Regions from separate parts of the Micromonospora sp. A202 genome, predicted to be linked through region 1. Evidence: riboswitches for the same ligand, from Rfam matches in the RefSeq annotation. Region 1 holds a riboswitch; each other region holds the start of a gene.
What was found. A riboswitch is a leader RNA that binds a small molecule or an ion and turns the genes downstream of it on or off. The one in region 1 is predicted to bind cyclic di-AMP.
Positions count from the first base shown of each region.

Region 2: it holds a riboswitch for cyclic di-AMP, as region 1 does, so the genes downstream of both, FBZ33_RS12480 (transglycosylase family protein) here and FBZ33_RS31490 (NlpC/P60 family protein) in region 1, are expected to answer to the same signal.
Region 3: it holds a riboswitch for cyclic di-AMP, as region 1 does, so the genes downstream of both, FBZ33_RS01260 (hypothetical protein) here and FBZ33_RS31490 (NlpC/P60 family protein) in region 1, are expected to answer to the same signal.
Region 4: it holds a riboswitch for cyclic di-AMP, as region 1 does, so the genes downstream of both, FBZ33_RS08740 (C39 family peptidase) here and FBZ33_RS31490 (NlpC/P60 family protein) in region 1, are expected to answer to the same signal.

Region 1 covers NZ_VFMP01000001.1:6,779,121-6,784,737, reverse strand. Annotated here, with positions in the region: gene FBZ33_RS31505 (zinc metalloprotease) at 1-965, shown strand, start outside; gene FBZ33_RS31500 (pyridoxamine 5'-phosphate oxidase family protein) at 1,040-1,579, opposite strand; gene dcd (dCTP deaminase) at 1,679-2,257, shown strand; gene FBZ33_RS31490 (NlpC/P60 family protein) at 2,333-3,373, opposite strand; cyclic di-AMP (ydaO/yuaA leader) riboswitch at 3,387-3,522, opposite strand; gene FBZ33_RS31485 (N-acetylmuramoyl-L-alanine amidase) at 3,774-5,617, shown strand, end outside.
Region 2 covers NZ_VFMP01000001.1:2,705,502-2,711,118, reverse strand. Annotated here, with positions in the region: gene dinB (DNA polymerase IV) at 1-1,071, shown strand, start outside; gene FBZ33_RS12485 (hypothetical protein) at 1,195-1,566, shown strand; gene FBZ33_RS12480 (transglycosylase family protein) at 1,693-2,364, opposite strand; cyclic di-AMP (ydaO/yuaA leader) riboswitch at 2,365-2,537, opposite strand; gene FBZ33_RS12475 (ThuA domain-containing protein) at 2,692-3,354, opposite strand; gene FBZ33_RS12470 (helix-turn-helix transcriptional regulator) at 3,420-3,755, shown strand; gene FBZ33_RS12465 (nitroreductase family protein) at 3,752-4,444, shown strand; gene htpG (molecular chaperone HtpG) at 4,510-5,617, opposite strand, start outside.
Region 3 covers NZ_VFMP01000001.1:263,701-269,317, forward strand. Annotated here, with positions in the region: gene FBZ33_RS01250 (MarR family winged helix-turn-helix transcriptional regulator) at 47-382, opposite strand; gene FBZ33_RS01255 (carbonic anhydrase) at 610-1,338, shown strand; gene FBZ33_RS01260 (hypothetical protein) at 1,401-2,420, opposite strand; cyclic di-AMP (ydaO/yuaA leader) riboswitch at 2,425-2,555, opposite strand; gene FBZ33_RS01265 (YibE/F family protein) at 2,722-4,092, opposite strand; gene FBZ33_RS01270 (copper-translocating P-type ATPase) at 4,402-5,617, shown strand, end outside.
Region 4 covers NZ_VFMP01000001.1:1,892,725-1,898,341, reverse strand. Annotated here, with positions in the region: gene FBZ33_RS08750 (polysaccharide pyruvyl transferase family protein) at 1-836, shown strand, start outside; gene FBZ33_RS08745 (alpha/beta fold hydrolase) at 864-1,616, opposite strand; gene FBZ33_RS08740 (C39 family peptidase) at 1,749-2,597, opposite strand; cyclic di-AMP (ydaO/yuaA leader) riboswitch at 2,831-2,972, opposite strand; gene FBZ33_RS08735 (hypothetical protein) at 3,257-4,027, opposite strand; gene FBZ33_RS08730 (hypothetical protein) at 4,160-4,513, opposite strand; gene FBZ33_RS08725 (acyltransferase) at 4,605-5,617, opposite strand, start outside.

The DNA of each region.
Region 1 (5,617 bases):
TGCTGACCCGGCGTGCTGCCGGTGTCGCGTCGACGACCCTCGCGCTGCTGCTCAGCACCGCTGCGGTGGGCGTCGTTCCGGCCGCTTCGGCCTTCTCCGCGGCGCCCGGTGGCGCCTGCGTGGAGCCAGCCGACAGTCACTCCAACGCCCGGCTCAAGCCCGGTGCGGCGGCCAAGCACGACCCGAACGAGTTGACCGCGCAGCAGGTCCGCGAGCGGGACGCGGACCTCGCCGCTGCGTTGCGCGAGCGCGCCAACTTCCGCACCGGCGCAGGCGCGACGGCGCTGGCCACGGTCACCATCCCGGTGGTGGTGCACGTGATCCAGGAGAACAGCACCCGGGCCGGCGGCAACATCCCCGACTCGTTGATCACCTCGCAGATCACCGTGCTCAACCAGGCATACGCCGGTGCGACCGGCGGAGCGGTCACCGCGTTCGCCTTCCGACTCGACAAGATCAACCGGGTGACGAACCCGTCGTGGTACCCGATCGTGCAGGGCTCGTCGGCGGAGCGGTCGATGAAGTCCTCGTTGCGGGTGGGCGGCAAGAACACCCTCAACATCTACCTCGGTGAGCTCAGCAACGACCTGCTGGGCTGGGCGACCTTCCCGCAGCGCAAATTGAGCAGCATGGACGGCGTGGTCGCGCTGAGCGAGTCGCTGCCGGGCGGCACCGCCACCAACTACAACCAGGGCGACACGGGCACCCACGAGGTGGGCCACTGGCTGAACCTCTACCACACCTTCCAGGGCGGGTGCGGCGGCTCGGGTGACAGCGTCAGCGACACCCCGGCCGAGGCGTCGCCGGCCTACCAGTGCCCGACCGGGCGCGACACCTGCTCGGCGACCGGGCTGGACCCGATCACCAACTTCATGGACTACACCTACGACTCGTGCATGTACCAGTTCACCCCCGGGCAGGCCAGCCGGATGCTGACCGCGTGGAACGCGTACCGGGCGGCATAACTTCCCTGCGTACGACCGGTGCCGGCCCCGTCACGACGGGGCCGGCACCGGTTGTCTTTCTCCCCAGGACCAGGTCAGGCCGCCGAATACTGGACGTTGCGGCTGCGGTGGGCCGGGCGAGCCTGCGGTACGGCTGAAGGTGCGGCCGGGGCCAGCGGATCGAGCCACACCTGCACCGCCGGACCGCCGACGGCGACGCCGAGGCCGTGCTGCTCCCGGCGGGCCAACATCGCCACGTCGACGGTGAACTCGAACAACCGCCAGTCGACCTGCGGCTCCGCCCGGGCGCCCTGCGCCAACCGTGCCAGCTGGAGCGGATCGGTCACCGGACGGGCGCGACCCGCCACGTACGCCTCGTCGTCGCTCTCCTCCGGCGGGAACGAGTGCAGCGCGTAACGGCCGTCGCGTTCGAGATCGCGGCGCTTCGGAGAGTCGACGATGAAGCAGAACAAGCCCTCGTCGGTGATGACCGGGGAGACCGGATGGACCCGGGGCCCGCCGTCGGCGCGAACCGTGGCCAGGTAGCCGAAGCCTGGCCCGTACTGCTGGAGGAGAACGCGGATCCCGTCGGCGAGTCGGGGCTCGTCGGCGGCGAATTCGGACCAGGAAGCCATGTGGGCATTCTATCGAACAAATGTACGAGTAGCGACCTCGACTCGCTGGTCATCGGCACCGAATCCTGGCACTTTCGGCAACGCAGCTATGGTGGTCCGATGCTGCTCTCCGACCGCGACCTGGTCTCCGAGATCAAGGCCGGCACGCTGGGCCTGGAGCCGTTCGAGCCCACCCTGGTGCAACCCTCCAGCATCGACGTCCGACTCGACCGGCTGTTCCGGGTCTTCAACAACCACCTCTACACGCACATCGATCCGGCGATGCAGCAGGACGACCTGACCTCTTCGGTCGAGGTGCCCGACGGGGAGCCGTTCGTGCTGCACCCGGGCGAGTTCGTGCTGGCCTCGACGCTGGAGGTCATTTCGCTGGGCGACCAGCTCGCCGGCCGACTGGAGGGCAAGAGCTCCCTGGGCCGGCTCGGGCTGCTCACGCACTCCACCGCCGGCTTCATCGACCCGGGGTTCTCCGGTCACGTGACGCTGGAGCTCTCCAACGTGGCGAACCTGCCGATCACCCTCTGGCCGGGCATGAAGATCGGGCAGCTCTGCATCTTCCGGCTCTCCTCGCCGGCCGAGCACCCGTACGGCTCGGCGGTCTACGGCTCGCGCTACCAGGGCCAGCGGGGTCCGACGCCCAGCCGCGCCTGGCAGCACTGGCGCACCTGGCCCACCCGCTGACGGGCTGAGGCACCACGGTCGGACGACGAGGGCCCGCCGCGACCGATCGCGACGGGCCCTCCTGGTCACCCAGGATCAGCCTGGGCGGCCGTAGCTGTGGATCGGGCCGTCGTCGACCTTCTTCATCTTGACCGGTTGACCGGCCTGCGAGGCGTGCACCACCCAGCCGTTGCCGACGTACATGCCGACGTGGTGGATGTCGCTGTAGTAGAAGACCAGGTCGCCGGGGCGCAGGTCGGCCTTGCTGACGTCCTTGGTGACGCGGCTCTGCTGAGCGGCGTTGTGCGGCAACGACACCCCGGCCTTCGCCCATGCGGCCAGCATCAGCCCGGAGCAGTCGTACGAGTTCGGGCCCTCGGCACCCCACACGTAGGGCTTGCCGATCTGCGCGCAGGCGAACTTGACCGCCGTGCCCGCAGCGCCGCCGGGATAGCTGCCGGGGCAGGGCGCCGGACGCAGCGGACCGCCGCCCCCGTTGCCGTACACCTTGAGGCGCAGCTTCTGCAGCCGGTCGATCTCCTCGTTGATCTGCTTCTTCTTGGCCGCCAACTGGGCCTCGGTGCGGGCCAGCTGGGCCACCATCTCGTCCAGCGGCGCCTTCTGCGCGGCCAGCTCGTCGCGCAGGTCGGCGACCTCGCGTACGTCCTGCTGCTGGTTGTGCGCGAACCGGTCGAGCATTTCGAGCTGGCTGACCACCTCGCTGGGTGACCGGCTGCCGAGCATCGCGTTGACGGTCGAGACGGTCTCACCCTTGTACGCGCGTACGGCCAGCGCGCTGACCTTGTCCATCGCGGCGTCGACCTGCCGCTCGAGCGGGGCGATGCGGGCGGCCAGCGCGTCCGCCTGCTTGCGCTTGACGGCGAGGTCGGAGCGGGTGGCGTTGTGCCGTTCGATGATCGGTTCGAGTGTGTTCCAGTCGGCGTCGATCTGGCGCTCGATCTCGGCGACGGACGGGTCGGCGTGGGCGGCCGTGGCGCTGCCCGTCAGGACGACGGCGACGCCGACCAGTGCGGCGAGAGCGGTGGTGAAGCGGGACCAGCGTGGGCGCGGCACGATCGGCGTCGGGACGGCGAATGCCGACCGCTCGGACGACGGCCGCGGGGCATGGAGTGCCACCGGGGTTCCGTACTCCTTCTTCCTGACCGCCTACCGGGTTAGCTGACGGGTTCGGGCGGGAAGTCGGCGCCCTACCGCAGTGGCTGCGGATTCACCCCGAGGGACGTGGGTCCCCGGTTCGCTCGGAAACGACTCGGCGGTGTCGGTCCGTTACCGCCCGGGATGGGCGGAGCTGCTGTCGGGCCGACAAATGACCAGAGTAGAGACGCCCGTTACCGATCCGCAACCCGTACGGCCGTGACACTCCGTACCGATCGGGTGGGGGTCACCGACCGTGTGTGAAGAATTCTTTCTCAACATGTCGATAGATGGAAAGGTATTGACGCGGACTCTCCAGCGGCGCGATGGTGACCTGACCTCTACCCGCGAGAATCTAGGGGGTTCGATGCACCATCCAACAGTGTCGGCCGGCTGGCGCGCGCTGCTCGCCACGACCGTCGTCGCCGCCGCGAGCGCGGTGCCACTCCCCACGGCCGCCACCGCCGCACCCACCGCCGATCGCCAGCAGCAGTACGCCGCCGCAGCGACCGAGTACGGCGTGCCGACGGGCGTGCTGCTCGGCGTCTCCTATCTGGAGTCCCGCTGGGACAGCAACGCCGGCACACCGAGCACGAGCGGCGGCTACGGCCCGATGCACCTGACCGACGCCCGCCACGTTGCCGCTCTACCAGGGCGCGGCCACCACGACGCCGGCGCCGAGGACCCACGCGGTGACGACTCCCGGCCCTCCCGGGTGCCCGCAGCCCGACCCGTCGAGGCCCCCGCACCGACCGCCGCCGCGTTGCAGACCGTGGACGCGGCGGCCGCACTGACCGGCGCCACCCCCGAGGCGCTGCGCACCGACGCGGCGGTCAACATCCGGGGTGGGGCCGCGTTGCTCAGTGCGTACCAGCGAGAGTTGGGTGCGCCGGTCGGAGCGGACACCGACCCGGCGGCCTGGTACGGCGCGGTGGCCCGCTACGCCGGTGCGGACAGCGCCGACGCCGCCGCGGCCTTCGCCGACGAGGTCTTCACCACCATCGCCGCGGGCGAGTCCCGGATGACCGACGACGGCCAGCGGATCACCCTGCCGGCGCGCGCGGTACAGCCCGAGCGCTCCTGGTTGGACCGGCTGGGCCTGCGCCGGTTGGCCCGCCCGGACGGGCTGGAGTGCCCGCGCACCATCTCCTGCGAGTGGATCCCGGCACCCTACGAGGCGTTCGGCGACGGGGACTACGGCAACCACGACCTCTCCGACCGGCCCGCCCGGCAGAAGATCGAGTACATCGTCATCCACGACACCGAGGCGAGCTGGGCGACGACCCTGAAACTCGTCCAGGACCCGACGTACGTGAGCTGGCACTACTCGCTGCGCTCGGTCGATGGGCACATCGCCCAGCACGTCAAGACCAAGGACGTCGGCTGGCACGCGGGCAACTGGTACGTCAACGCCAAGTCGATCGGTCTCGAACACGAGGGCTTCGCCGCGCAGGGCACCTGGTACACGGAGGCGATGTACCGGACCTCGGCGAAACTGGTGCGGCACCTGGCGCTGCGGTTGGGCATCCCGCTGGACCGCCAGCACATCATCGGCCACGACAACGTGCCCGGCACCGTCGCCTCGACCGTGCGGGGGATGCACTGGGACCCGGGCCCGTACTGGGACTGGACGCACTACTTCGACCTGCTGCACGCGCCTCGGCTGGACACCGGCACCCCGGCCACCGGGCTGGTCCGGATCGACCCGGACTACGCCACCAACCAGCCGGCGTTCACCGGTTGCGTCACCGTGGGCGTCCCGTGCGCACCGCGCGGCTCCTCGTTGGTGGTGCTGCGGAGCGCGCCGTCCGCGGACGCGCCGCTGGTCAACGACATCGCGCTCCGACCGGACGGCACCCCGAACACGATGGCCGTTTCGGACCACGGGGCCCGGGCGTCCGCCGGGCAGACGTACGCGCTCGCCGGACGGCAGGGCGACTGGACCGCCATCTGGTACCTCGGGCAGCGGGCCTGGTTCCACAACCCGGCGTCCGCGCCGACCGCCAGTTGGACCGTCGGCGTCGTGGCCACGCCGAAGCCCGGTCGGACGACCATCCCCGTGTACGGAAGGGCGTACCCGGAGGAGGCGGCGTACCCGGACGGGGTGCCCTACCAGACGATCTCGCCGCTGCAGTACACCCTGGCCGCCGGACAGCGGTACGCAGTCGGCGCGGTGCTGGCCGGCGAGTACTACCGGGCCAGCACGTTCGACGGCTCGTCGCCGGG
Region 2 (5,617 bases), 4.1 Mb from region 1:
CTCGCGGCCAGTTACGAGGCGAAGGCGCGAGGCGTACGCAGCGCGATGGGTGGTCAGCAGGCGCGCCGCCTCTGTCCGGACGCGATCGTGGTGCCGCCCCGGATGTCGGCGTACACGGCGGCGAGCCGGGCGGTCTTCGAGATCTTCCGGCAGACCACGCCACTGGTCGAGGGGCTCTCCATCGACGAGGCGTTCCTGGACGTCGGTGGCCTGTGGCGGCTGGTCGGGTCGCCGGCCGAGATCGCCGAGCGGCTGCGCCGGGAGGTTCGTGAACGGGTCCACCTGCCGATCACGGTGGGTGTGGCCCGCACGAAGTTCCTGGCGAAGGTGGCCAGCGGGGTGGCGAAGCCGGACGGTCTGCTGGTGGTCGCACCGGACGCCGAGTTGGCGTTCCTGCACCCACTGCCGGTCGAGCGGTTGTGGGGCGTCGGGCCGGTCACCTCAGCGAAGCTGCGGGAACGCCGGATCCGTACGGTCGGTGAGGTGGCCCGGCTCGGTGAGGCCGCCCTGGTGTCGCTGCTCGGCTCGGGCGCCGGCCGGCACCTGCACGCTCTGGCGCACAACCGCGATCCTCGCTCGGTGCAGGTCGGCCGTCGACGCGGTTCGATGGGCGCGCAGCATGCGCTGAGCCGCACGCCGCATGCCCCGGCGGAGCTGGATGCCATCCTCGCCGGCCTGGTCGACCGGGTCAGCCGCCGCATGCGGGCGGCTGGGCGCTCCGGTCGCACCGTGGTGTTGCGGCTGCGCTTCGGCGACTACACCCGGGCCACTCGCTCGCACACCATCGGCAAGGCGACCGCCGACACGACGCCGCTGCTCGCCGCCGCGCGCGCGTTGCTGCGAGCCGCGCTGACCGAGATCGATCGTCGTGGTGTCACCCTGATCGGTGTCTCAGTGGGCAACCTGGACGACAACCCCGTGCAACCGGAGCTGCCGTTTCACCGCGATCCGGGCGCGGAGTTGGACGCTGCGGTGGACGCGGTCCGTGACCGGTTCGGCTCAACGGCGCTGACCCGAGCGGTCCTGCTCGGCCGGGAGCCGGGCGTCGAGATGCCGCTGCTGCCGGATTGACCGATCTGCGTGCGGCGTCCCGGCGAACGCTGCGACCGGAGACACATCACAGCAGGTCGGCGGTTTAACCGGCGGCTGACGGGTGACCCTTGTGGGGTACAGCCTGACAAGGGGGGACCCACAATGTCCGACGACGACACCAGCAACCGGCCGAGTCGCACTGCCGAGCGGCCGCACGACGTGACAGACCCGCTGCTCTGGCAACTGGCGATCGACGTGCTGAGCGCCCACGAGCCGGACGACGAGGGTCGGTGCCGCAACCTTCAGTGCGCCGGGCAGTCCTGGCCGTGCGCGGCCCGCGCCGGCGCGGAGCAGTCGATGCGACTGGCCCGCAGCACACCCGCCCCGGGCGAGGTGACCATCGACGGCGGCGACAACGAGGAGGGCGGCACGGGCTGGTCCGGGGAGGGCAGCGCACCGGCGCCCCGCTGGGGCTGGAACGCCGGCCCGGTCGCGTCGCACCGAGGGTCGAAGGCATCCGCCTCCGCGGCGTGACGGCTTCCCCCCGGGGTACGGGCGCTCGGGCTGATCCGCACCACACGTACGAACGCTCGGCCGGTGACCCGGCCGAGCGTTCGTGTGTCATCCCTCAGAGGCTGAGCCGCTGACCCGGGAAGACCGTCAGAGGCTGAGCCGCTGACCCGGGAAGATCAGGCCCGGGTCGGCCCCGATCAGCTGCTGGTTGTGCTCGTAGAGCGCCTGCCAACCGCCGGCCACCCGGTGGCTGTCGGCGATCTCCGACAGGGTGTCGCCCGGCTTGACCAGGTACGTCTGGCCGCCCGTGGTCGGCGCGGTGCGCTCGTGGTTGCGGGTCGCCGGCTGCTCCCGCCGCGAGGGCCGCTCCTGCTGCTCGGTGGGCTTCGCCGTGGACTTCGCGGTGGGCTTCTGCGTGGACTTCGTCGACGGCTTCGTGGCGGAGCCGCCGGACGAACCGCCCTTTTTGCCGCAGGTCGGCCACGCGCCGATGCCCTGCCCGTCGAGCACCTTCTCGGCGATGGCGATCTGCTCGCCGCGGCTGGCCAGGTCGGCGCGGGCGGCGTACTTCTTGCCGCCGTAGCCGGCCCAGGTGCTCTGGGAGAACTGCAGGCCACCGTAGTAGCCGTTGCCGGTGTTGATCTTCCAGTTACCGCCGGACTCGCACTTGGCGATCGCGTCCCAGTTGACCGCGGCCTGCGCGGGGGCGGCCGGGCCGAAGAGGGCCACAGCACCGGTGACCGCACCGACGGCCAGGGTGCCGACGGCGAGACGGCGGGTGGTGACCCGTCGGTGACGGGGCGTGTAGACAGACGTCATGTGAACTTCCTCCACGCCGGCGAGGTGAGCTGTCGGGTTCGGGCCGAGGAGCCCGGCCGCACGATCGCGGCTTCACCCCGAGGTGACGTGCACCGAGGAACGTTTGGGTCCCCCGCTCCTGCCCGGGTGACTGGGTTCCACCGACCGGGGGCAGGATTTGGCGTTGCCGGCCGTGGTGTCCGCAGTGGCGAACCCGACCGACGTTAGGCACGGTCGGTGACGATCGCCCAACCCCTGTGAAGTTCTTCACCGGGGCACGCGGGGCGTCACCCGCAGCGGTTGCGGGCGGCCGGTCGGTGTGCAGTGACCACCGTGGACCGTTGCGGATCAGATGCGGTGACGGAGCCAGAGCACGATGCGCCGCAGCAGCTCGACGTGCCCCGGCGACTCGTACGACCGGGCGTCGTGACCGAGTGCGTTGTAGACGATCCGGCTGCTCCCGGCCGTGCGCGCCCAGACGAGCGGGTGGGTGTCGCCGCCCTCGTCGTGGACGTAGAGAGTCTCGACGTCGACGCCGTCGAGCAACTCCAGGTCGGTGTAGCGCTCGTCGTGCACCTCGAAGTCCACGAGACCGGTAGTGATCGGGTGCTCGATGTCGGTGCGTCGGATGAGGCTGGTTCCGATCGGCGGGTGGAAGGTCCGACCGTGGTCCCAGGCGGCGCCGACCGTGGACCGCCAGGTCGCGAGCTGGGGAAACGCGATCGTCGCGCTGTGCGTGGCGAGCAGGCTGCCGCCACGGGCCAGGAAGGCGTCGAGGACGCGGCCGAACTCCTCGTCCTGCGGGATCGGGGTCGTGCGGTCGGCGCTGGCGTTCACTACCAGGAGGCGGGCACCGTCGAGTGCGGCCGCGAGTTGGTCGACGGTGGTCACGATCGCCACCGGGCCCGCGTCGCCGACGAGCTGGGCGATCGCCGCGCTGGTCTCGGCCAACGGGTGCCAGGGATCGGCGTGCCGGCCCTCCCCGCTGAAGATCACTGTTTCGACCGGCATGACCGTGCTCCGCTCTTCATTTGGAAGATTTTCGAAATCACGAAACCAAAGCTAGCATGGCGTCCATGAGAGCCCTGCATCATCCCGATCTCGCCTCGGTCGACCTCGCCACCGTGCTCGGCGCCCTCGCCGACCCGGTGCGCCTGAGTGTCGTACGACAGTTGGCGCAGGCCGGTGGGGTCGTCTGCGGGAAGTTCGACGCGTTGTCCGAGGTGAGCATGTCCACGCTGTCGCATCACCTGAAGGTGCTGCGGGCAGCCGGCGTCCTCCGTGTCACGCCCAACGGCAGCTTCCGGAGACACGAACTGCGTGCGGACGACATCAATGACCGGTTTCCCGGGCTCCTTCCCGCGGTCATCGCCAACCTCGAGCTGACAGAACGAGTGGGAGTTCCCGCATGAGCGACACCAAACCGGCCGGGCAGAGCGGGCCGCGCACACTGGGCCTGTCCGCCGACGAGGTCCTGAGCACGACCCGCGCCGTCCGCAAGCGTCTCGACCTGGGACGCCCGGTCCCCCGTGACGTGATCGAGGACTGCCTGCGCATCGCGCTTCAGGCCCCCAGCGGCCGCAACAGGCAACGCTGGGACTTCATCTTCGTCGAGGATCCGCAGACCCGGGCCGCCGTCGCCCGACTGTGGCGACTCGGGCTGATGGCATCGCCACCCGCGTCGGGCGGCACCGGGCCGGCCTTCAGCCGGATGGACTTCGCCTCCGAGCAGTGGGGCCGGATCGCCGGCAGCCTGCAACACCTGGCGGACCACCTGCACGAGGTGCCGCTGCTGCTCATCCCCTGCCTGCGGGTCGAGTCCCGCGCCGAGCTGGCCAGCGTGCGCGGGCAGGCCGGGGCCTGGGGTTCGGTCATCCCGGCGTTCTGGAGCTTCATGCTGGCCGCCCGGGAACGCGGGCTCGGCACCGCGTGGACCACGAGCCATCTCAGCTACGAAAGGGAGATGGCAGACCTGCTCGGCATCCCCTACGACACCGTCGTGCAGGTGGCGCTCACGCCGGTGGCGTACACCCTGGGCACCGACTTCAAGCCCGGTCCGCGGGCCGACGCGGACGGGTTCGCCCACTGGAACCGCTGGTAGCCGGCCACCGCCGGCGGCGGGCCACCCGGTAACCCGGGAAGCCCGCCGCTTGACGGGTACGCCAGCTATAGGGTGCGCGCCAGCCGGTCGGCGAGCGTCCGGGTGAAGCGGGCCGGGTCGGTCAGCTCACCGCCCTCGGCGAGCACCGCCAGGCCGTAGAGCAGCTCGGCGGTCTCGGTCAGGGCCGCCTGGTCGCTGCCCTGCTCGTGGGCCTTGCGCAGCCCGGACACCAGCGGGTGACCGGGGTTGATCTCCAGGATCCGCTTGGTCGGGGGAACCTCGTGCCCCATCGCCCGGTACATCTTCTCCAGGGTCGGCGTGAGGTCGTGGGCGTCGCCGACGACGCAGGCCGGCGAGGTGGTCAGTCGCGACGACAGACGCACCTCCCGGACGCTGTCGGTCAGGGTGGCGCCCAGCCAGTCGAGCAGGGCGGCGAACTCCTGCCGCTGCTGCTCGCGCTCGGCCTCGGCCTGCTGCTTCTCCTCGTCGGTGTCCAGGTCGATCTCGCCCTTGGCGATGGACCGCAGCGGCCGACCGTCGTACGCGCCGACCCGCTCGACCCACACCTCGTCGACCTGGTCGGTGAGCAGCAGCACCTCGTGACCCTTGGCCCGGAACGCCTCCAGGTGCGGCGAGTTCTCGATGGCGGCCCGGGACTCGCCGGTGGCGTACCAGATGTCGCTCTGGCCGTCCTTCATCCGTGAGACGTAGCCGGCCAGGTCGGTAGGCTCGGCGGGGTCGTGGGTGGAGGCGACCGACAGGAGGTCCAGCAGGGTGTCGCGGTTGTCGGTGTCGTCGATCAGCCCTTCCTTGACCACCGCGCCGAACTCGGTCCAGAAGGTGCGGTACCGCTCGGCGTGGTTGGCCTTGAGGTCCTTGACCGTGGCGAGGATCTTCTTCACCAGGCGACGGCGGACGATCTGGATCTGCCGGTCCTGCTGGAGGATCTCGCGGGAGATGTTCAGCGACAGGTCGTGCGCGTCGACCACGCCCTTGACGAAGCGCAGGTAGGTCGGGACCAGCGCCTCGCAGTCCTCCATGATGAAGACGCGCTTGACGTAGAGCTGGACACCGCGGCGGCCCTGCGGGGAGAACAGGTCGAGCGGGGCGTGGCTGGGCAGGAACAGCAGCGCCTCGTACTCGAAGGTGCCCTCGCCCTTCATGTGCACGACC
Region 3 (5,617 bases), 6.5 Mb from region 1:
GAGATTACCGCTGTGCCCGGTCGGGCAGCGGCCCGGCGACCGAGGGTCAGGCCTGGGGGCCGACCTCCGCGGTGGACGGATCGGCGAACAGCGCGAGCAGGGCACCGACCTGGCGGTCGGCCTCGGCGGGATGACGGAACCGGCCGGACGGGTTGAGGGTGTACTCGTTGCGCCGCCCGACGCGGGTGCGGTGCAGGTATCCGCCCGCCTCCAGGTCGGCGACGATCGCCTGCGCGGCACGTTCGGTCACGCCGACCTCGGCGGCGACATCCCGCAACCGGGCGGTGGGGTCGCGGGCGATGGCCAGCAGAACGTGCCCGTGGTTGGTGAGGAATGTCCAGTTCCGCCCACCACCGGTGTCGCCCGCCGCCGTCTTCGTCATCGTGTGACCGCCTCTCCGGATGCCGACCCTGCCCTCGGGGAGTCTGGTCGGCCCTGCCCGGGGTGCGTTACCCAGGGGCGGGCTGAAGTCAACGTATGAAATCCATATCACGTATACCTTGACGCATCTTACGGTGCGTGTGACCGTAAAAGCCGAGCCAGCGCCCGCCGCCGGCCCGGCTCAAGAGCCGGTTGACCAGGTCAGATGCGTCGAGACGAGGTGCGGGGATGAGTCATTCCGGAACGCCCGGCGGACAGCCGGGCCCGCAGCGGACCACCGACCGCGCCCCGGCGCCGAGCGAGCCGGCCCGCGCGTACGCCGAGTTGATCGCCGGCAACCGGCGCTTCGTCGGCGGCGCCCCCCGCCACCCCAACCAGGACGCCGGGCACCGGGCCGCGGTGGCCGACGGGCAGCACCCGTTCGCGGTGATCGTCGGCTGCTCCGACTCCCGCCTGGCCGCTGAGATCATCTTCGACCGCGGGCTGGGCGACCTGTTCGTGGTCCGCACCGCCGGCCACACCGCCGGCCCCGAGGTGCTCGGCAGCGTGGAGTACGCGGTGACCGTGCTGGGCACCCCGCTGGTGGTGGTGCTCGGGCACGACTCGTGCGGTGCGGTACAGGCGGCCCGGGAGGTCGCCACGACCGGCACCCAACCCCAGGGGCACCTGCGGGCGGTGGTCGACGCGGTGCTGCCCAGCCTGCGCCGGGCCGAGACCGAGGGTGTGCAGGACATCGACGGCATCGTCGACATCCACATCGCACAGACGGTCGAGACGCTGCTCGGGCAGTCGCCGGTGCTGGCCGACGAGGTGGCGCAGGGGCGGTGCGCGGTGGTGGGTGTGTCGTACCGGCTCGCCGCCGGAGCGGTCAGCCCGGTGGCCGCCGTGCCGGCCTGCTTCGCGACGCTCGGCGAGGAGGCCGGGCCCCTCGACCCGGCCGCGCCCGCCGCCGCCTGACGCTGACGCGACGAGGGCCGCCCCGCGCGACGCGGAACGGCCCTCGGCGAGGGTTCAGCGGGTCAGAGCAGCGACATGTGGACGTGGTCGGTGTGGTTCGACGGCCCGCTGTACGAACTCCAGCCGGTCGCCGGGAACCAGATCTGCCGGTTCCAGATCACGTAGTAGATGCCCAGCCGGTCGGCGTTACGGATGAGGAAGGCGGCGACGTTGTTGCCGTACCTCCGGGTGTCATCGTTGTGCCACGGGGCGAAGCCGCTCTTCTGCAGCGACCAGTCGCAGGCGCGGCCCTTCGGATGCTCCCACGGCCCACCGGATCGGTAGCAGCCGACAAACCGGTTGTAGCCGGCCGCCTTGACCTCCTTGTACGCGTGCAGGGTGCGGGGCGTGACGCAACCGGACGTGGTCGGGTCGTTCTCGCTGCACGACTGCGGCTTCCAGTCACCGTCGGCGGTGCGACCCGGGCCGATCTTGGCCACCTTCGAGGTGGCGTCCACCAGGCCGCCGGTGAAGCCCTTGCCGCCGACGAGGGAGAGCGCCTTGTCCGCCTCGCTCTTCCGCTTCGCCATCAGGGCGGTCTGCTTCTGCTGCTCGCGGACCTCCGCGTCGAGGGCCAGCTTGGCCTGCTCGGCGCGGGCCTTCGCCGTGTTGACCTCGGCGAGCTTCTTCTCGTTGACCATGTTCATCTCGTCGAGCACCGCGGCACGCTGGACGAAGGCGTCGGGGGCCTTGCTCTCCAGCAGCATCGCGAGCGCGCCGATCCGGCCGGTCCGGTACGACTGGGCGGCGATCAGCCCGACCTGTGGGGTCAGCGCGTCCAGGTCGGCCTTTGCCCGGTCGACCTCCAGCGCAAGTTCCAACTGCCGCTTCTTGGACTTGTCCAGTTGGGACTTGGCGGCGGAGTAGTCGCGGTTGGCCTGCTCGATGACGTCGGTCAGCAGTTGCGGCTCGCCGTCCTCCTCGTGCCCGGACGGTGTGGGGGTCGTCGGGGCGGCGTGGGCCGGGAGGGGCCCGGCGAGCACGGTCAATGCGGCGATCACGGCCACCACGGGTGTCAACCAGCGGCGTAGGGGTGCCGTCACAATGTTCCCTTCCGTCGACCGCCGACCGGGTTAGCTGACGGGTTCGGGGCGGAAGTGGCCCCTACCGCTGACGCGGATTCACCCCACGTACCTGGGTCCCCGATTCGCCGGTTGGCGATTGGGCGGTGGCACCGCAGGCGCCGCTTCGCGCCTTCATCGGTAACCGGCAGCGAGGTTACCCGAGAGTCGGCCGTGTGAGCTACGCCTGGATGCCGACCAAAAGCGTCATTTCGCCATAGCGTTGAGTGACCAGTGACGTGGTTCTCAGGGTGGACGCCCGATCTGGTCACGCTGAGGAGTGTCACCATGCCGTATCCGTGCTCCTGTTCGACTCCGGCCACCCGTCGGTGGCGGTGGATGGGGGTGGGGTCCGCGTCGGATCCGGCTCGTCGGGGCGACCCGCTCGCGGTGAGATGAGTGCGGCCAGTGCCTCCGCCCGGTCCGGCTGAGGTCGCGGGGCGGAAGCGTCGGTGGACGGTGTGGCGTCCGCACGCCCGGCCGCGGTCACCACTGCGGCCAGCCCGGTTGTCAGTGGCACGGCGGCGATCAGGCCGAGGGTGGCGACAGCGCTGCGGACGATCTCCTGCGCGAGGAACTCGCTGGTGAGGATCTGCCCGATCGGCCGCGCGTCGGCGGTGAGCAGGAGCAGCAGGGGCAGCGACGCGCCCGCGTACGCCAGCACGATGGTGTTGACAGTGGAGGCGATGTGCGCGCGGCCGACGCGGGTCGCGGCGCGGTAGAGCTGCAACCGGGTCAGGCCGGGGTTGGCGTGCGCCAACTCGGTGACGGTGGCCGCCTGGGTGACCGTCACGTCGTCGAGCACCCCGAGCGAGCCGATGATGATTCCGGCGAGCAGCAGACCGTGCAGGTCCACGTCGCCCTGGAACATCGACAGCGTGGTGGCGTCCTCGCTGCCGAAGCCGGTGAGGTGGGTTGCCGCCGTCGCGATGGTGGCGAGCACGCCGGTCAGCACCAGGCTGCCCAGGGTGCCGAGCACCGCGACCGAGGTCTGTGCGGTGACCCCGTGCGTCAGGTAGAGCACCACGAACATGATCAGGGCGGCACCCACCACCGCCACCAGCAGAGGTGACTTGCCGGCGCCGATGCCCGGCAGCACGAAGGTGAGCAGGATGGCGAAGCTGGCCGCCAACCCGGCGAGCGCGGCCAGACCCCGCCACCGACCGAACGCGACGATCGCCGCGGCGAAGACCACCGCCAACCACAGCATCGGGGTGCCGCGCTGGTGCTCGGCGATGTTCCAGTTGCTGGTGCTGGGATCGGTGGGATCGGTCAGCTCGACCAGGATGACCTCGTCGCCGACCGCGACCCGGGGTGCGCCCGGCCCGTCGGGCACCGGTGTCTGCACCTGCTGGCCGGCGGACGGCCCGTCGTCCACCCGGACGTCGACAGTGCCGCACGGGCCGCCGCCGACGCGTGGTGTGCCCTCCGGGCTCGACGGCGTCGGCGGGCATGGTTCGGTCACCACCCGGGTCACCGTGCCGGGGAAGCGCGGCACATCCGCCCCGCCGTCGGTCTCCGATGCCCCACCGCGCGGCCAGAGCAGCAGTGCTGCGAGCACGGTGGCGACGAAGAGGGGCACCACCGTCATGATGAGGATCCGCCGGACCCGGGGCGGGGCGGACGGAGCGGGGCGGGTGTGGTCGGAACCCAAGGCGAGACTCCCAACGATCCGGTGCGGGGTACGTGTCAGTGGGCCGGTCGGTTCATCCGCACTGCGGAATCGCGGCGGGAGACGCGGCGGATCGCTGACCGGCGACCACCCGATCACGGATGGTCAGTGCCCGGCCCGGGCGGCCAGGAGCGACGCCACCGGGTGGCGGCGCCGGTGCCCGTTCGTGCAGCGGCATGCGGGGGGTCATCGTGGGGAATGCTAACCAGCCCGGTCCGGGGACGCAGGTCGTGACGGAGTGTCGCCGCTGAACCGCTCGCGTGCCGGTCCCCGGCCAGGCATGTTGGAGACATGCCCGCTCAATCACCGCCCGATCCCGGCCATGAGCGGCACGCCACCCCGGCCGCGCCCCCGCAGCAAGCGGGGCACGACAAGCACGCCGGGCACGACAAGCACGCCGGGCACGACAAGCACGCCGGGCACGATCCGGCGATGTTCCGTCGTCGCTTCTGGGCCTGCCTGGCGCTCACCATCCCGGTGGTCCTGGCCAGCCACCTGGTCTGGGACCAGCTGGGTCTGAGCTGGGACGTTCCCGGCCGCTCCTGGGTGGGTCCGGTGCTCGGCTCGGCGGTGTTCTGGTGGGGCGGCTGGCTGTTCCTGATCGGTGCGGTCCGGGAGGTGCGGGACCGGGCGCCCGGGATGATGCTGCTGGTCGCGATGGCGATCACCGTGGCGTACACCGCGTCCCTGGCGACCAGCCTGGGCGTCTTCGACCTGGACTTCTGGTGGGAGTTGGCCGCGCTGGTCACCATCATGCTGCTCGGGCACTGGCAGGAGATGAAGGCCATCGGGCAGGCCCGGGGAGCGCTCGTGGCGCTGGCCGCGCTGCTACCGGACGAGGCCGAGCGGGTGGCGGCGGATGGCCGGGTCGAGGCGGTGCCGGTGACCGGTCTGCGGGTCGGTGACGTGGTGCTGGTCCGCCCGGGCGGGCGGGTGCCGGCCGACGGGCGGATCATCGATGGCGGCGCCGAGCTGGATGAATCGATGATCACCGGGGAGTCGCGGCCGGTCGCCCGGTCGACGGGTGATCGGGTGGTGGCCGGCACCGTCGCCACCGACTCGGCGATCCGGGTCGGTGTGGAGGCGCTGGGTGAGCAGACCGCACTCGCCGGCATCCAGCGCATGGTCGCGCAGGCCCAGGCTTCCGGTGGGCGGACCCAACTGCTGGCCGACCGTTTCGCCGCGGCGCTGTTCTACGTGGCCACCGGCACCGCCGTGCTGACCGTGCTGGTCTGGACCGCGCTCGGTCAGCCCGACGAGGCGGTGGTGCGTGCGGTCACCGTCCTGGTGATCGCCTGCCCGCACGCACTGGGTCTGGCCATCCCCCTGGTCGTCGCGCTCTCCACCGCGTTGGCCGCGCGGTCCGGAATCCTGGTCAAGGACCGGTTGGCGTTGGAGCGGATGCGGACGGTCGGCGCGGTTCTCTTCGACAAGACCGGCACGCTGACCCGGGGCGAGCACGCGGTCACCGACGTGGTGACGGTGCCGGGCATCGGGCGGGACGAGG
Region 4 (5,617 bases), 4.9 Mb from region 1:
TCGGCTGCCCGTCGATGTTCCTACACGGCGACAGCCTGCGCATCGAGAAGACGAAGGCGACCCTGGGCATCGACGACCGGCTCGCGTTCGTCATCTCGCCGTACGTCAAGGCGCTGGCCCCCCTCATCCTGCACCACCACCAGCGCTACCCGAACCTGCGCTACGTGGCACAGGACCTCTACACCCTCGGCACCCTGCTCTACGGCGACGCGCCGAAGCTGCGCGGCAAGACCGCCGACATGCCGATCCACACCTCGCACCCGCTCTTCGTCGAGGACAAGGTGCGGATGTTCATGGACCCGTGGCCCTGGATGGACTATCTCTCCGGGTTCGACTTCGCCTTCGGCACCCGGATCCACGGCACCATCACGGCGCTGATCTCGGGCATCCCCGGCTATCTGCTGGCGCACGACTCGCGCACCCTGGAGCTGGCCCGATACTTCGACATCCCGCACCGGTTGTTGCGCGATGCGCCGGCCGACGTTGACGCTGCCCAACTCTATGCGGAAGCCGACTACACGGCCCTGAACGAGGGCCACAAGGAGCGCTTCGCGCGGATCACCGCGTTCCTCGCCAAGCACGACCTCGGCCTCTCGTTCGCCGATGGAGACAGCGCCACCCGCTTCGACGAGCAGGTCCGCCAGACCGTCTACCCACCTGCGGTCCGGCCGGTCTCCTCCTACTCTCCCGAGGAGTTGCTGACGCGCATCCAGTGGCTGCGGGACGAAACCCGGACGCTCCAGACAGAGGTCAATACCCTCCACGCGCGGTCACTGCGCGGGCGGGTCAAGCAGGCCGTCGCCGGCCGGGTCCGCCGGATGCTCGGAGCCAGGTGACCAGCCACCGCGTCCGCTTCATCCAGCTCACCCGCGTCGGTACGGGTCGAGCAGCGCCAGCACGGCAGCCGGGTCCTCCACGTGTGCGTTGTGGCCGAGACCGGGCAGCGTGACGACCGGTACGCCGTACGCCTTGAGCTGCTCGTCGGTGACCAGCGAGTCGTGTTCCCCGCGGGCCAGCACCACCGGCACGTCGGTCGCCGCCAGCAACGGGACCAGGTCGGGCTCGCCGACGCCGAAGGCTGTCGAGTCCATGGCGAGGCGCCACCGGCCGTCGACCTGACGCAACCCGGCGTCCACCACCGGATGATCCGGCGGGACCAGGCCGACCAACCCGGAGACGCGCAGGTAGCGGCGGGCGGCCTCGGTGCGACTGGCGAACCAGCTCACCGGGCGCGCGGCGAGCTCGGCCGCGCGGGTCAGCTCGTCGGGTGACCAGACCGCCTTGATGCCCAGCCCGACCACCGCGTCCACCGGCATCCCGGCGGCGCGGGCGGCCAACGCCAGGCCGACCACCCCGCCCAGCGAGTGCCCGAGCACGACGATCCGGTCGTCGGCGACCAGGCCGTGGGCGATCCGCTCGGCGAACCCATCAAAGGAGTACGACGGCAGCGGGGCCGACCAGCCGTGACCGGCAAGGTCCGGTGCCAGCCACCGCCCGGGCCAGTGCTGCTCCAGCAGTGGGGCCGAGGGCAGCCAGACGTCCCCGGTCGCCCCCATCCCGTGCAGCAGCAACAGGATCGGCCCACGGCCTGCCCGGCCACCTGATTCATCCACCACGGCCGCAGTCTCCCACGGTTCGCGACCAGGTACGAGGGTCGTCGATGCGGCGCAGGCCTGACCGCTCGGTGAAGACGCCGCGGGCGCCGGCCCTTGTGGGGGACGGCGCCCGAAGCGGTCAACGTGCCTGGGTCAGGCGGAGTAGCCCCGGCTGGCGATCCAGTTGGCCAGGTCGATCGTGGTGATCCAGTACGACGCGTCGGCCGGGTTCGCCGAGTCGGCGATCCGCACGGTCCGGCCGTTGTCCTTGTAACCCACGACGGCGATGTAGTGACCGCCACCGTAGGAGTGCCAGCCGCCGTTGGTGTCGGTGGCGTCACCGACGACGTTGGCGACCACGCCACGGCCGTCGGTGATGGCCTTGACGACGTCGGCCTGGAGCTGGTCCATCTGGGCCGGGCTGGGCGCGCCGGCGAACATCCGGGTCCGGTACGGAGAGCCCTTCACCTCGGCGTTGAGCACCCGAGTGGTGTCCAGGGCCGAGTTGGTGCCCATCTCGCTGGTGCCCAGCTCGGCGCCGAGTTCGTTCTGGGTGCGGTCGATGCCGGCGGCGCTGAGCGCGTTACGGGTGGCTGCCGGGCCGCAGTTGTAGTACGTGTTCTGCGCCTCGTAGTCGTAGTCGAGCACCTTCGTCGCGGGCGGCTTCGGCCGCTCCGGCTTACGGGTCAGGTCGGGATTGCTGCTGGCCTTGGCCGTGGGTGACGCGGCGGTGGTGGTCGGGGCTGCGGTGGTCGGCGCGGCACTGGCCGACGGGGACGCCTCGCGCACCTCGCCGCGGGAGGCGGCGACGTCGCTGCGCATCTCGGCGACAGTGGTCGCGGTGCGCTGGCCGGCCGGCGCGTCGTCGGCGGTGGTGAGCAGGGCGCCGGTGGTGGTGGCGATGGCGAGGGCCGCGGCGGAGGCGGCAACGATCTGGTACGGACGCTCGGTGGTGAGGCGGCGGAGCTGACGCTTCAGGGTGTGCTTCACGGGGTCCTCCACGGATCGGGGGGAGAGCGGCACACCGGGGCCGGACCGGCATCCGGGCAGGCGCCAGCGCGCGGACGATGGTCCGCGGATGGTGAACCGCTCAGGGGAACGCCCGGCGCGGCCGGGCGGTTAGGCGATGACCCGGGGGGGTCAGCTCACCGTCACTGGACGAATGAGCGGGGGCACCGCTACGCCGTGGAGGCGAAGGAACAACCGAGGGGTGGAAAGGTGCTGCACGAGGATGGAACTCCTTCCGACACCGCCTACCGGGTTAGCTGACGGATTCGGGCGGGAAGATCGCCCTACCGCGGGCCATGGCTCGCGGATTCACCCCGGACTTACTGATGGGTCCCCGGTTCGTTCATCACGATTGAGCGGGTCGGCGCGGCGTCGCCTCTTGCGATCGGTTACCGCACCGGACAGGACGACAGTACTGGCCGGCTCTCACCCTGCCAAGCCGGGTTCACCTGTGTAAACCCCAATCGGCGCGACAATTTCTGCGCGTATTGCCGCTGACGTGACTCGATGGGACAAGCGGTTACGGTGACGCCAACGGGCGACAACCGGACAGGTCGCCGATAATGCGGCCACAATCACGGGGACAATCGAGCCAATCGTGCCCGACGCCCGATTCGCCATAGACATGACCGGGCTCACATAACGGATCGGGCTCAACCCGCGCGAGCCGGGCGCCAACGTGCCACGAGGGCGGGACGGAACACCCGGGTAGCCGCCCGGCGGGCGGGTACCGGGTTCGGCCGCCGCCGGGCCGCTGCCGCGTACGCCTCCTCGGCGAGAGTGCGGGCCGACTCGGCGGCCAGTTCCGCGTCCCGCCAGGCGGCCCGCTCCCGGGTGGCTGCGGCCTGGTAGTCGGCCAGCCTCGCGTCCCGGATCGCCCGGCTCAGCAGCACCTCCTGCTCGACCGGGTGCCGCCGGGAATCCCAACCGTGCCGGTGCCCGAACACGTCGCCGAACTGCGCCATGGTCAGGTCGCCCCGCCAGTGCGCCGCCGCCGCCGCGCGATGCAGGTAGCGCTCCCGGGAGGCGTACTCGGCGGGGGTGCGGGGGGTATGCGGGGTGGGCAGCGCCCCGGCTCCCGCGAAGCGACGCGCGGCCACGTCCGCCTCGTCGTACCTGCCCCAGGCCCGCTCCACCTGCTCCTGAGCGGTCAGCCAGGAAGCCCGTCGCCGCCGGGCGTTCTGCCCCGCGCCGGCCGCGGCGACGGCCACTTCCTCGGCGTACCGGCGCAGGTCGACGGCCTCGGCCTCAGCCAACTCCCGGGCGGTAGGCGCCGCCGGGGCCGGGTCGTCCGTTGGCCGGTCCCGCTCGGGGCGGGCGGCCAGCACGATGAGTACGCCCAGTGCCAGCAGGAACAGGGCTGACCAGATGGCGGCGGCCTGCGGCACCTCGGTCACGAACTGGTAGAAGACGACGGTCTCCATGGTCGGCACCTCGGGGAGAGAACAATGCGGTGGGAGCCCCACCGGCCACCGGGCCACGGTGGGCCACGGATCGGCGAGGTGCGGGACGGGTGGATCGACAGGGCGCGGCGACGGGACGCTCGTCCCGGTGGATCAGCGCCCGGGTGGAGCCCGGGGCGCCCAGCTCCTCGGACCATCCACGAGGGGCAGCCGTTCAGACCCGGCCGCGCACACCAGCGGCACTCCGGCCACCACGATGACGCCCCGGCCGCGCAGGGCCGGGTGCGAGTCGACTGAGCAGACCGGGAAGGCCTTCTCGGCGGCTCCCTCAGCGACCGCTGGGGCCGCGTGCACGGTCGGCGTTGGCGCGGCGGTCGGCGTTGGCGCGGCGGCCGAGGCCGGGCCTGCGCCAAGCGCCAGGGCCGCGACGACGGCGAGGCTGGTCAGCACCCGTGTCGCCCAGCGCGCCACCCACCACAGGGGACAGGTGAACGCGACCGGAAGCACGCCCCGACGCTACCGTCACGCCGGCCCGGGCGCATCGACCACGGGCGTGTCGGCGTACGCCGCGCCGACCGCGCTGACCAGTGCGGACGCCTCAGCGCGACTCGGCGTACGTCGATCGGCCGCTGGCCTGCTCGACGTCGCCGACGGCGGCTTCGCCGGCCTGGGCCTGGGTCCCGACGCCATCGGCGGTGCGGTCTTCGCGGCCGTTGACTTCAATGCTGGCGGTGCGTTGCTGAGGGACGGCCACCTGGCGGGCCGGGCGGCGTGGAGCGAGCCGGCGCATCATCGGGGTCTCGACGAAGCGGTGCAGCAGCCCGGCGAGGACCAGGTTCACCAGTAGGAAGCCGAGCACCGCGACGGGGCCACGCCAGCCCTGGAAGCCGGTCCCCCAGTCACCGCTCCAGCGCAGCACGCTCGTCATCACCAGCACGTGCACCAGGTAGAAGGCGAAGGAGACCTCGCCGAGCCAGACCACCGGTCGGGACCGCCACGGGGAACGCTTACCTCGGACGTCCGCGTCCGCGGCGGCAGTGATCACCAGCAGATACGCCACCGCGAGCAGCGTGGTCCACAGCTCGGCGCGAATCCATTCTGCCGCTGCCACCCAGGTGGCCAGGAAGATCACGCTGGCTGCGGTCAGCCCCGGGCCCCGCCAGAGGCCACGGCGCATCAGCTCGGCCGCCACCGCGCCCATCCAGAACTCCAGCGACCGTACGGGCGGGAAGATCTGCGTGAACCACCAGCGGCTCGCCTCCGGCACCAGGTGCTGGGCCGGCCAGAGCGCGAGGATCAGCAGAGGTAGCGCGACGATCAGCACCCAGAGCAGCTTCGGCCGGGCCCGGCGCAGCAGCGGCAGCGCCAACGGCAGGCAGAGGTAGAAGAAGAACTCGCAGGAGAGCGACCAGCTCACGGTGTTGATGCTGTAGAACCAGCCCGGTCGGGGATCCCAGGCCTGCAACAACAGCAGGTTCTCCAGCGCGACCGCCGGCAGGACCGGGTCGGCGAACCACCAGGCGACCAGCAGCGCCACCCCCCACAGCACCAGGTGATTCGGATAGATCTTGGCGACCCGTCGCCGCCAGAAGGTGCGCCGGGAGTCGCCTA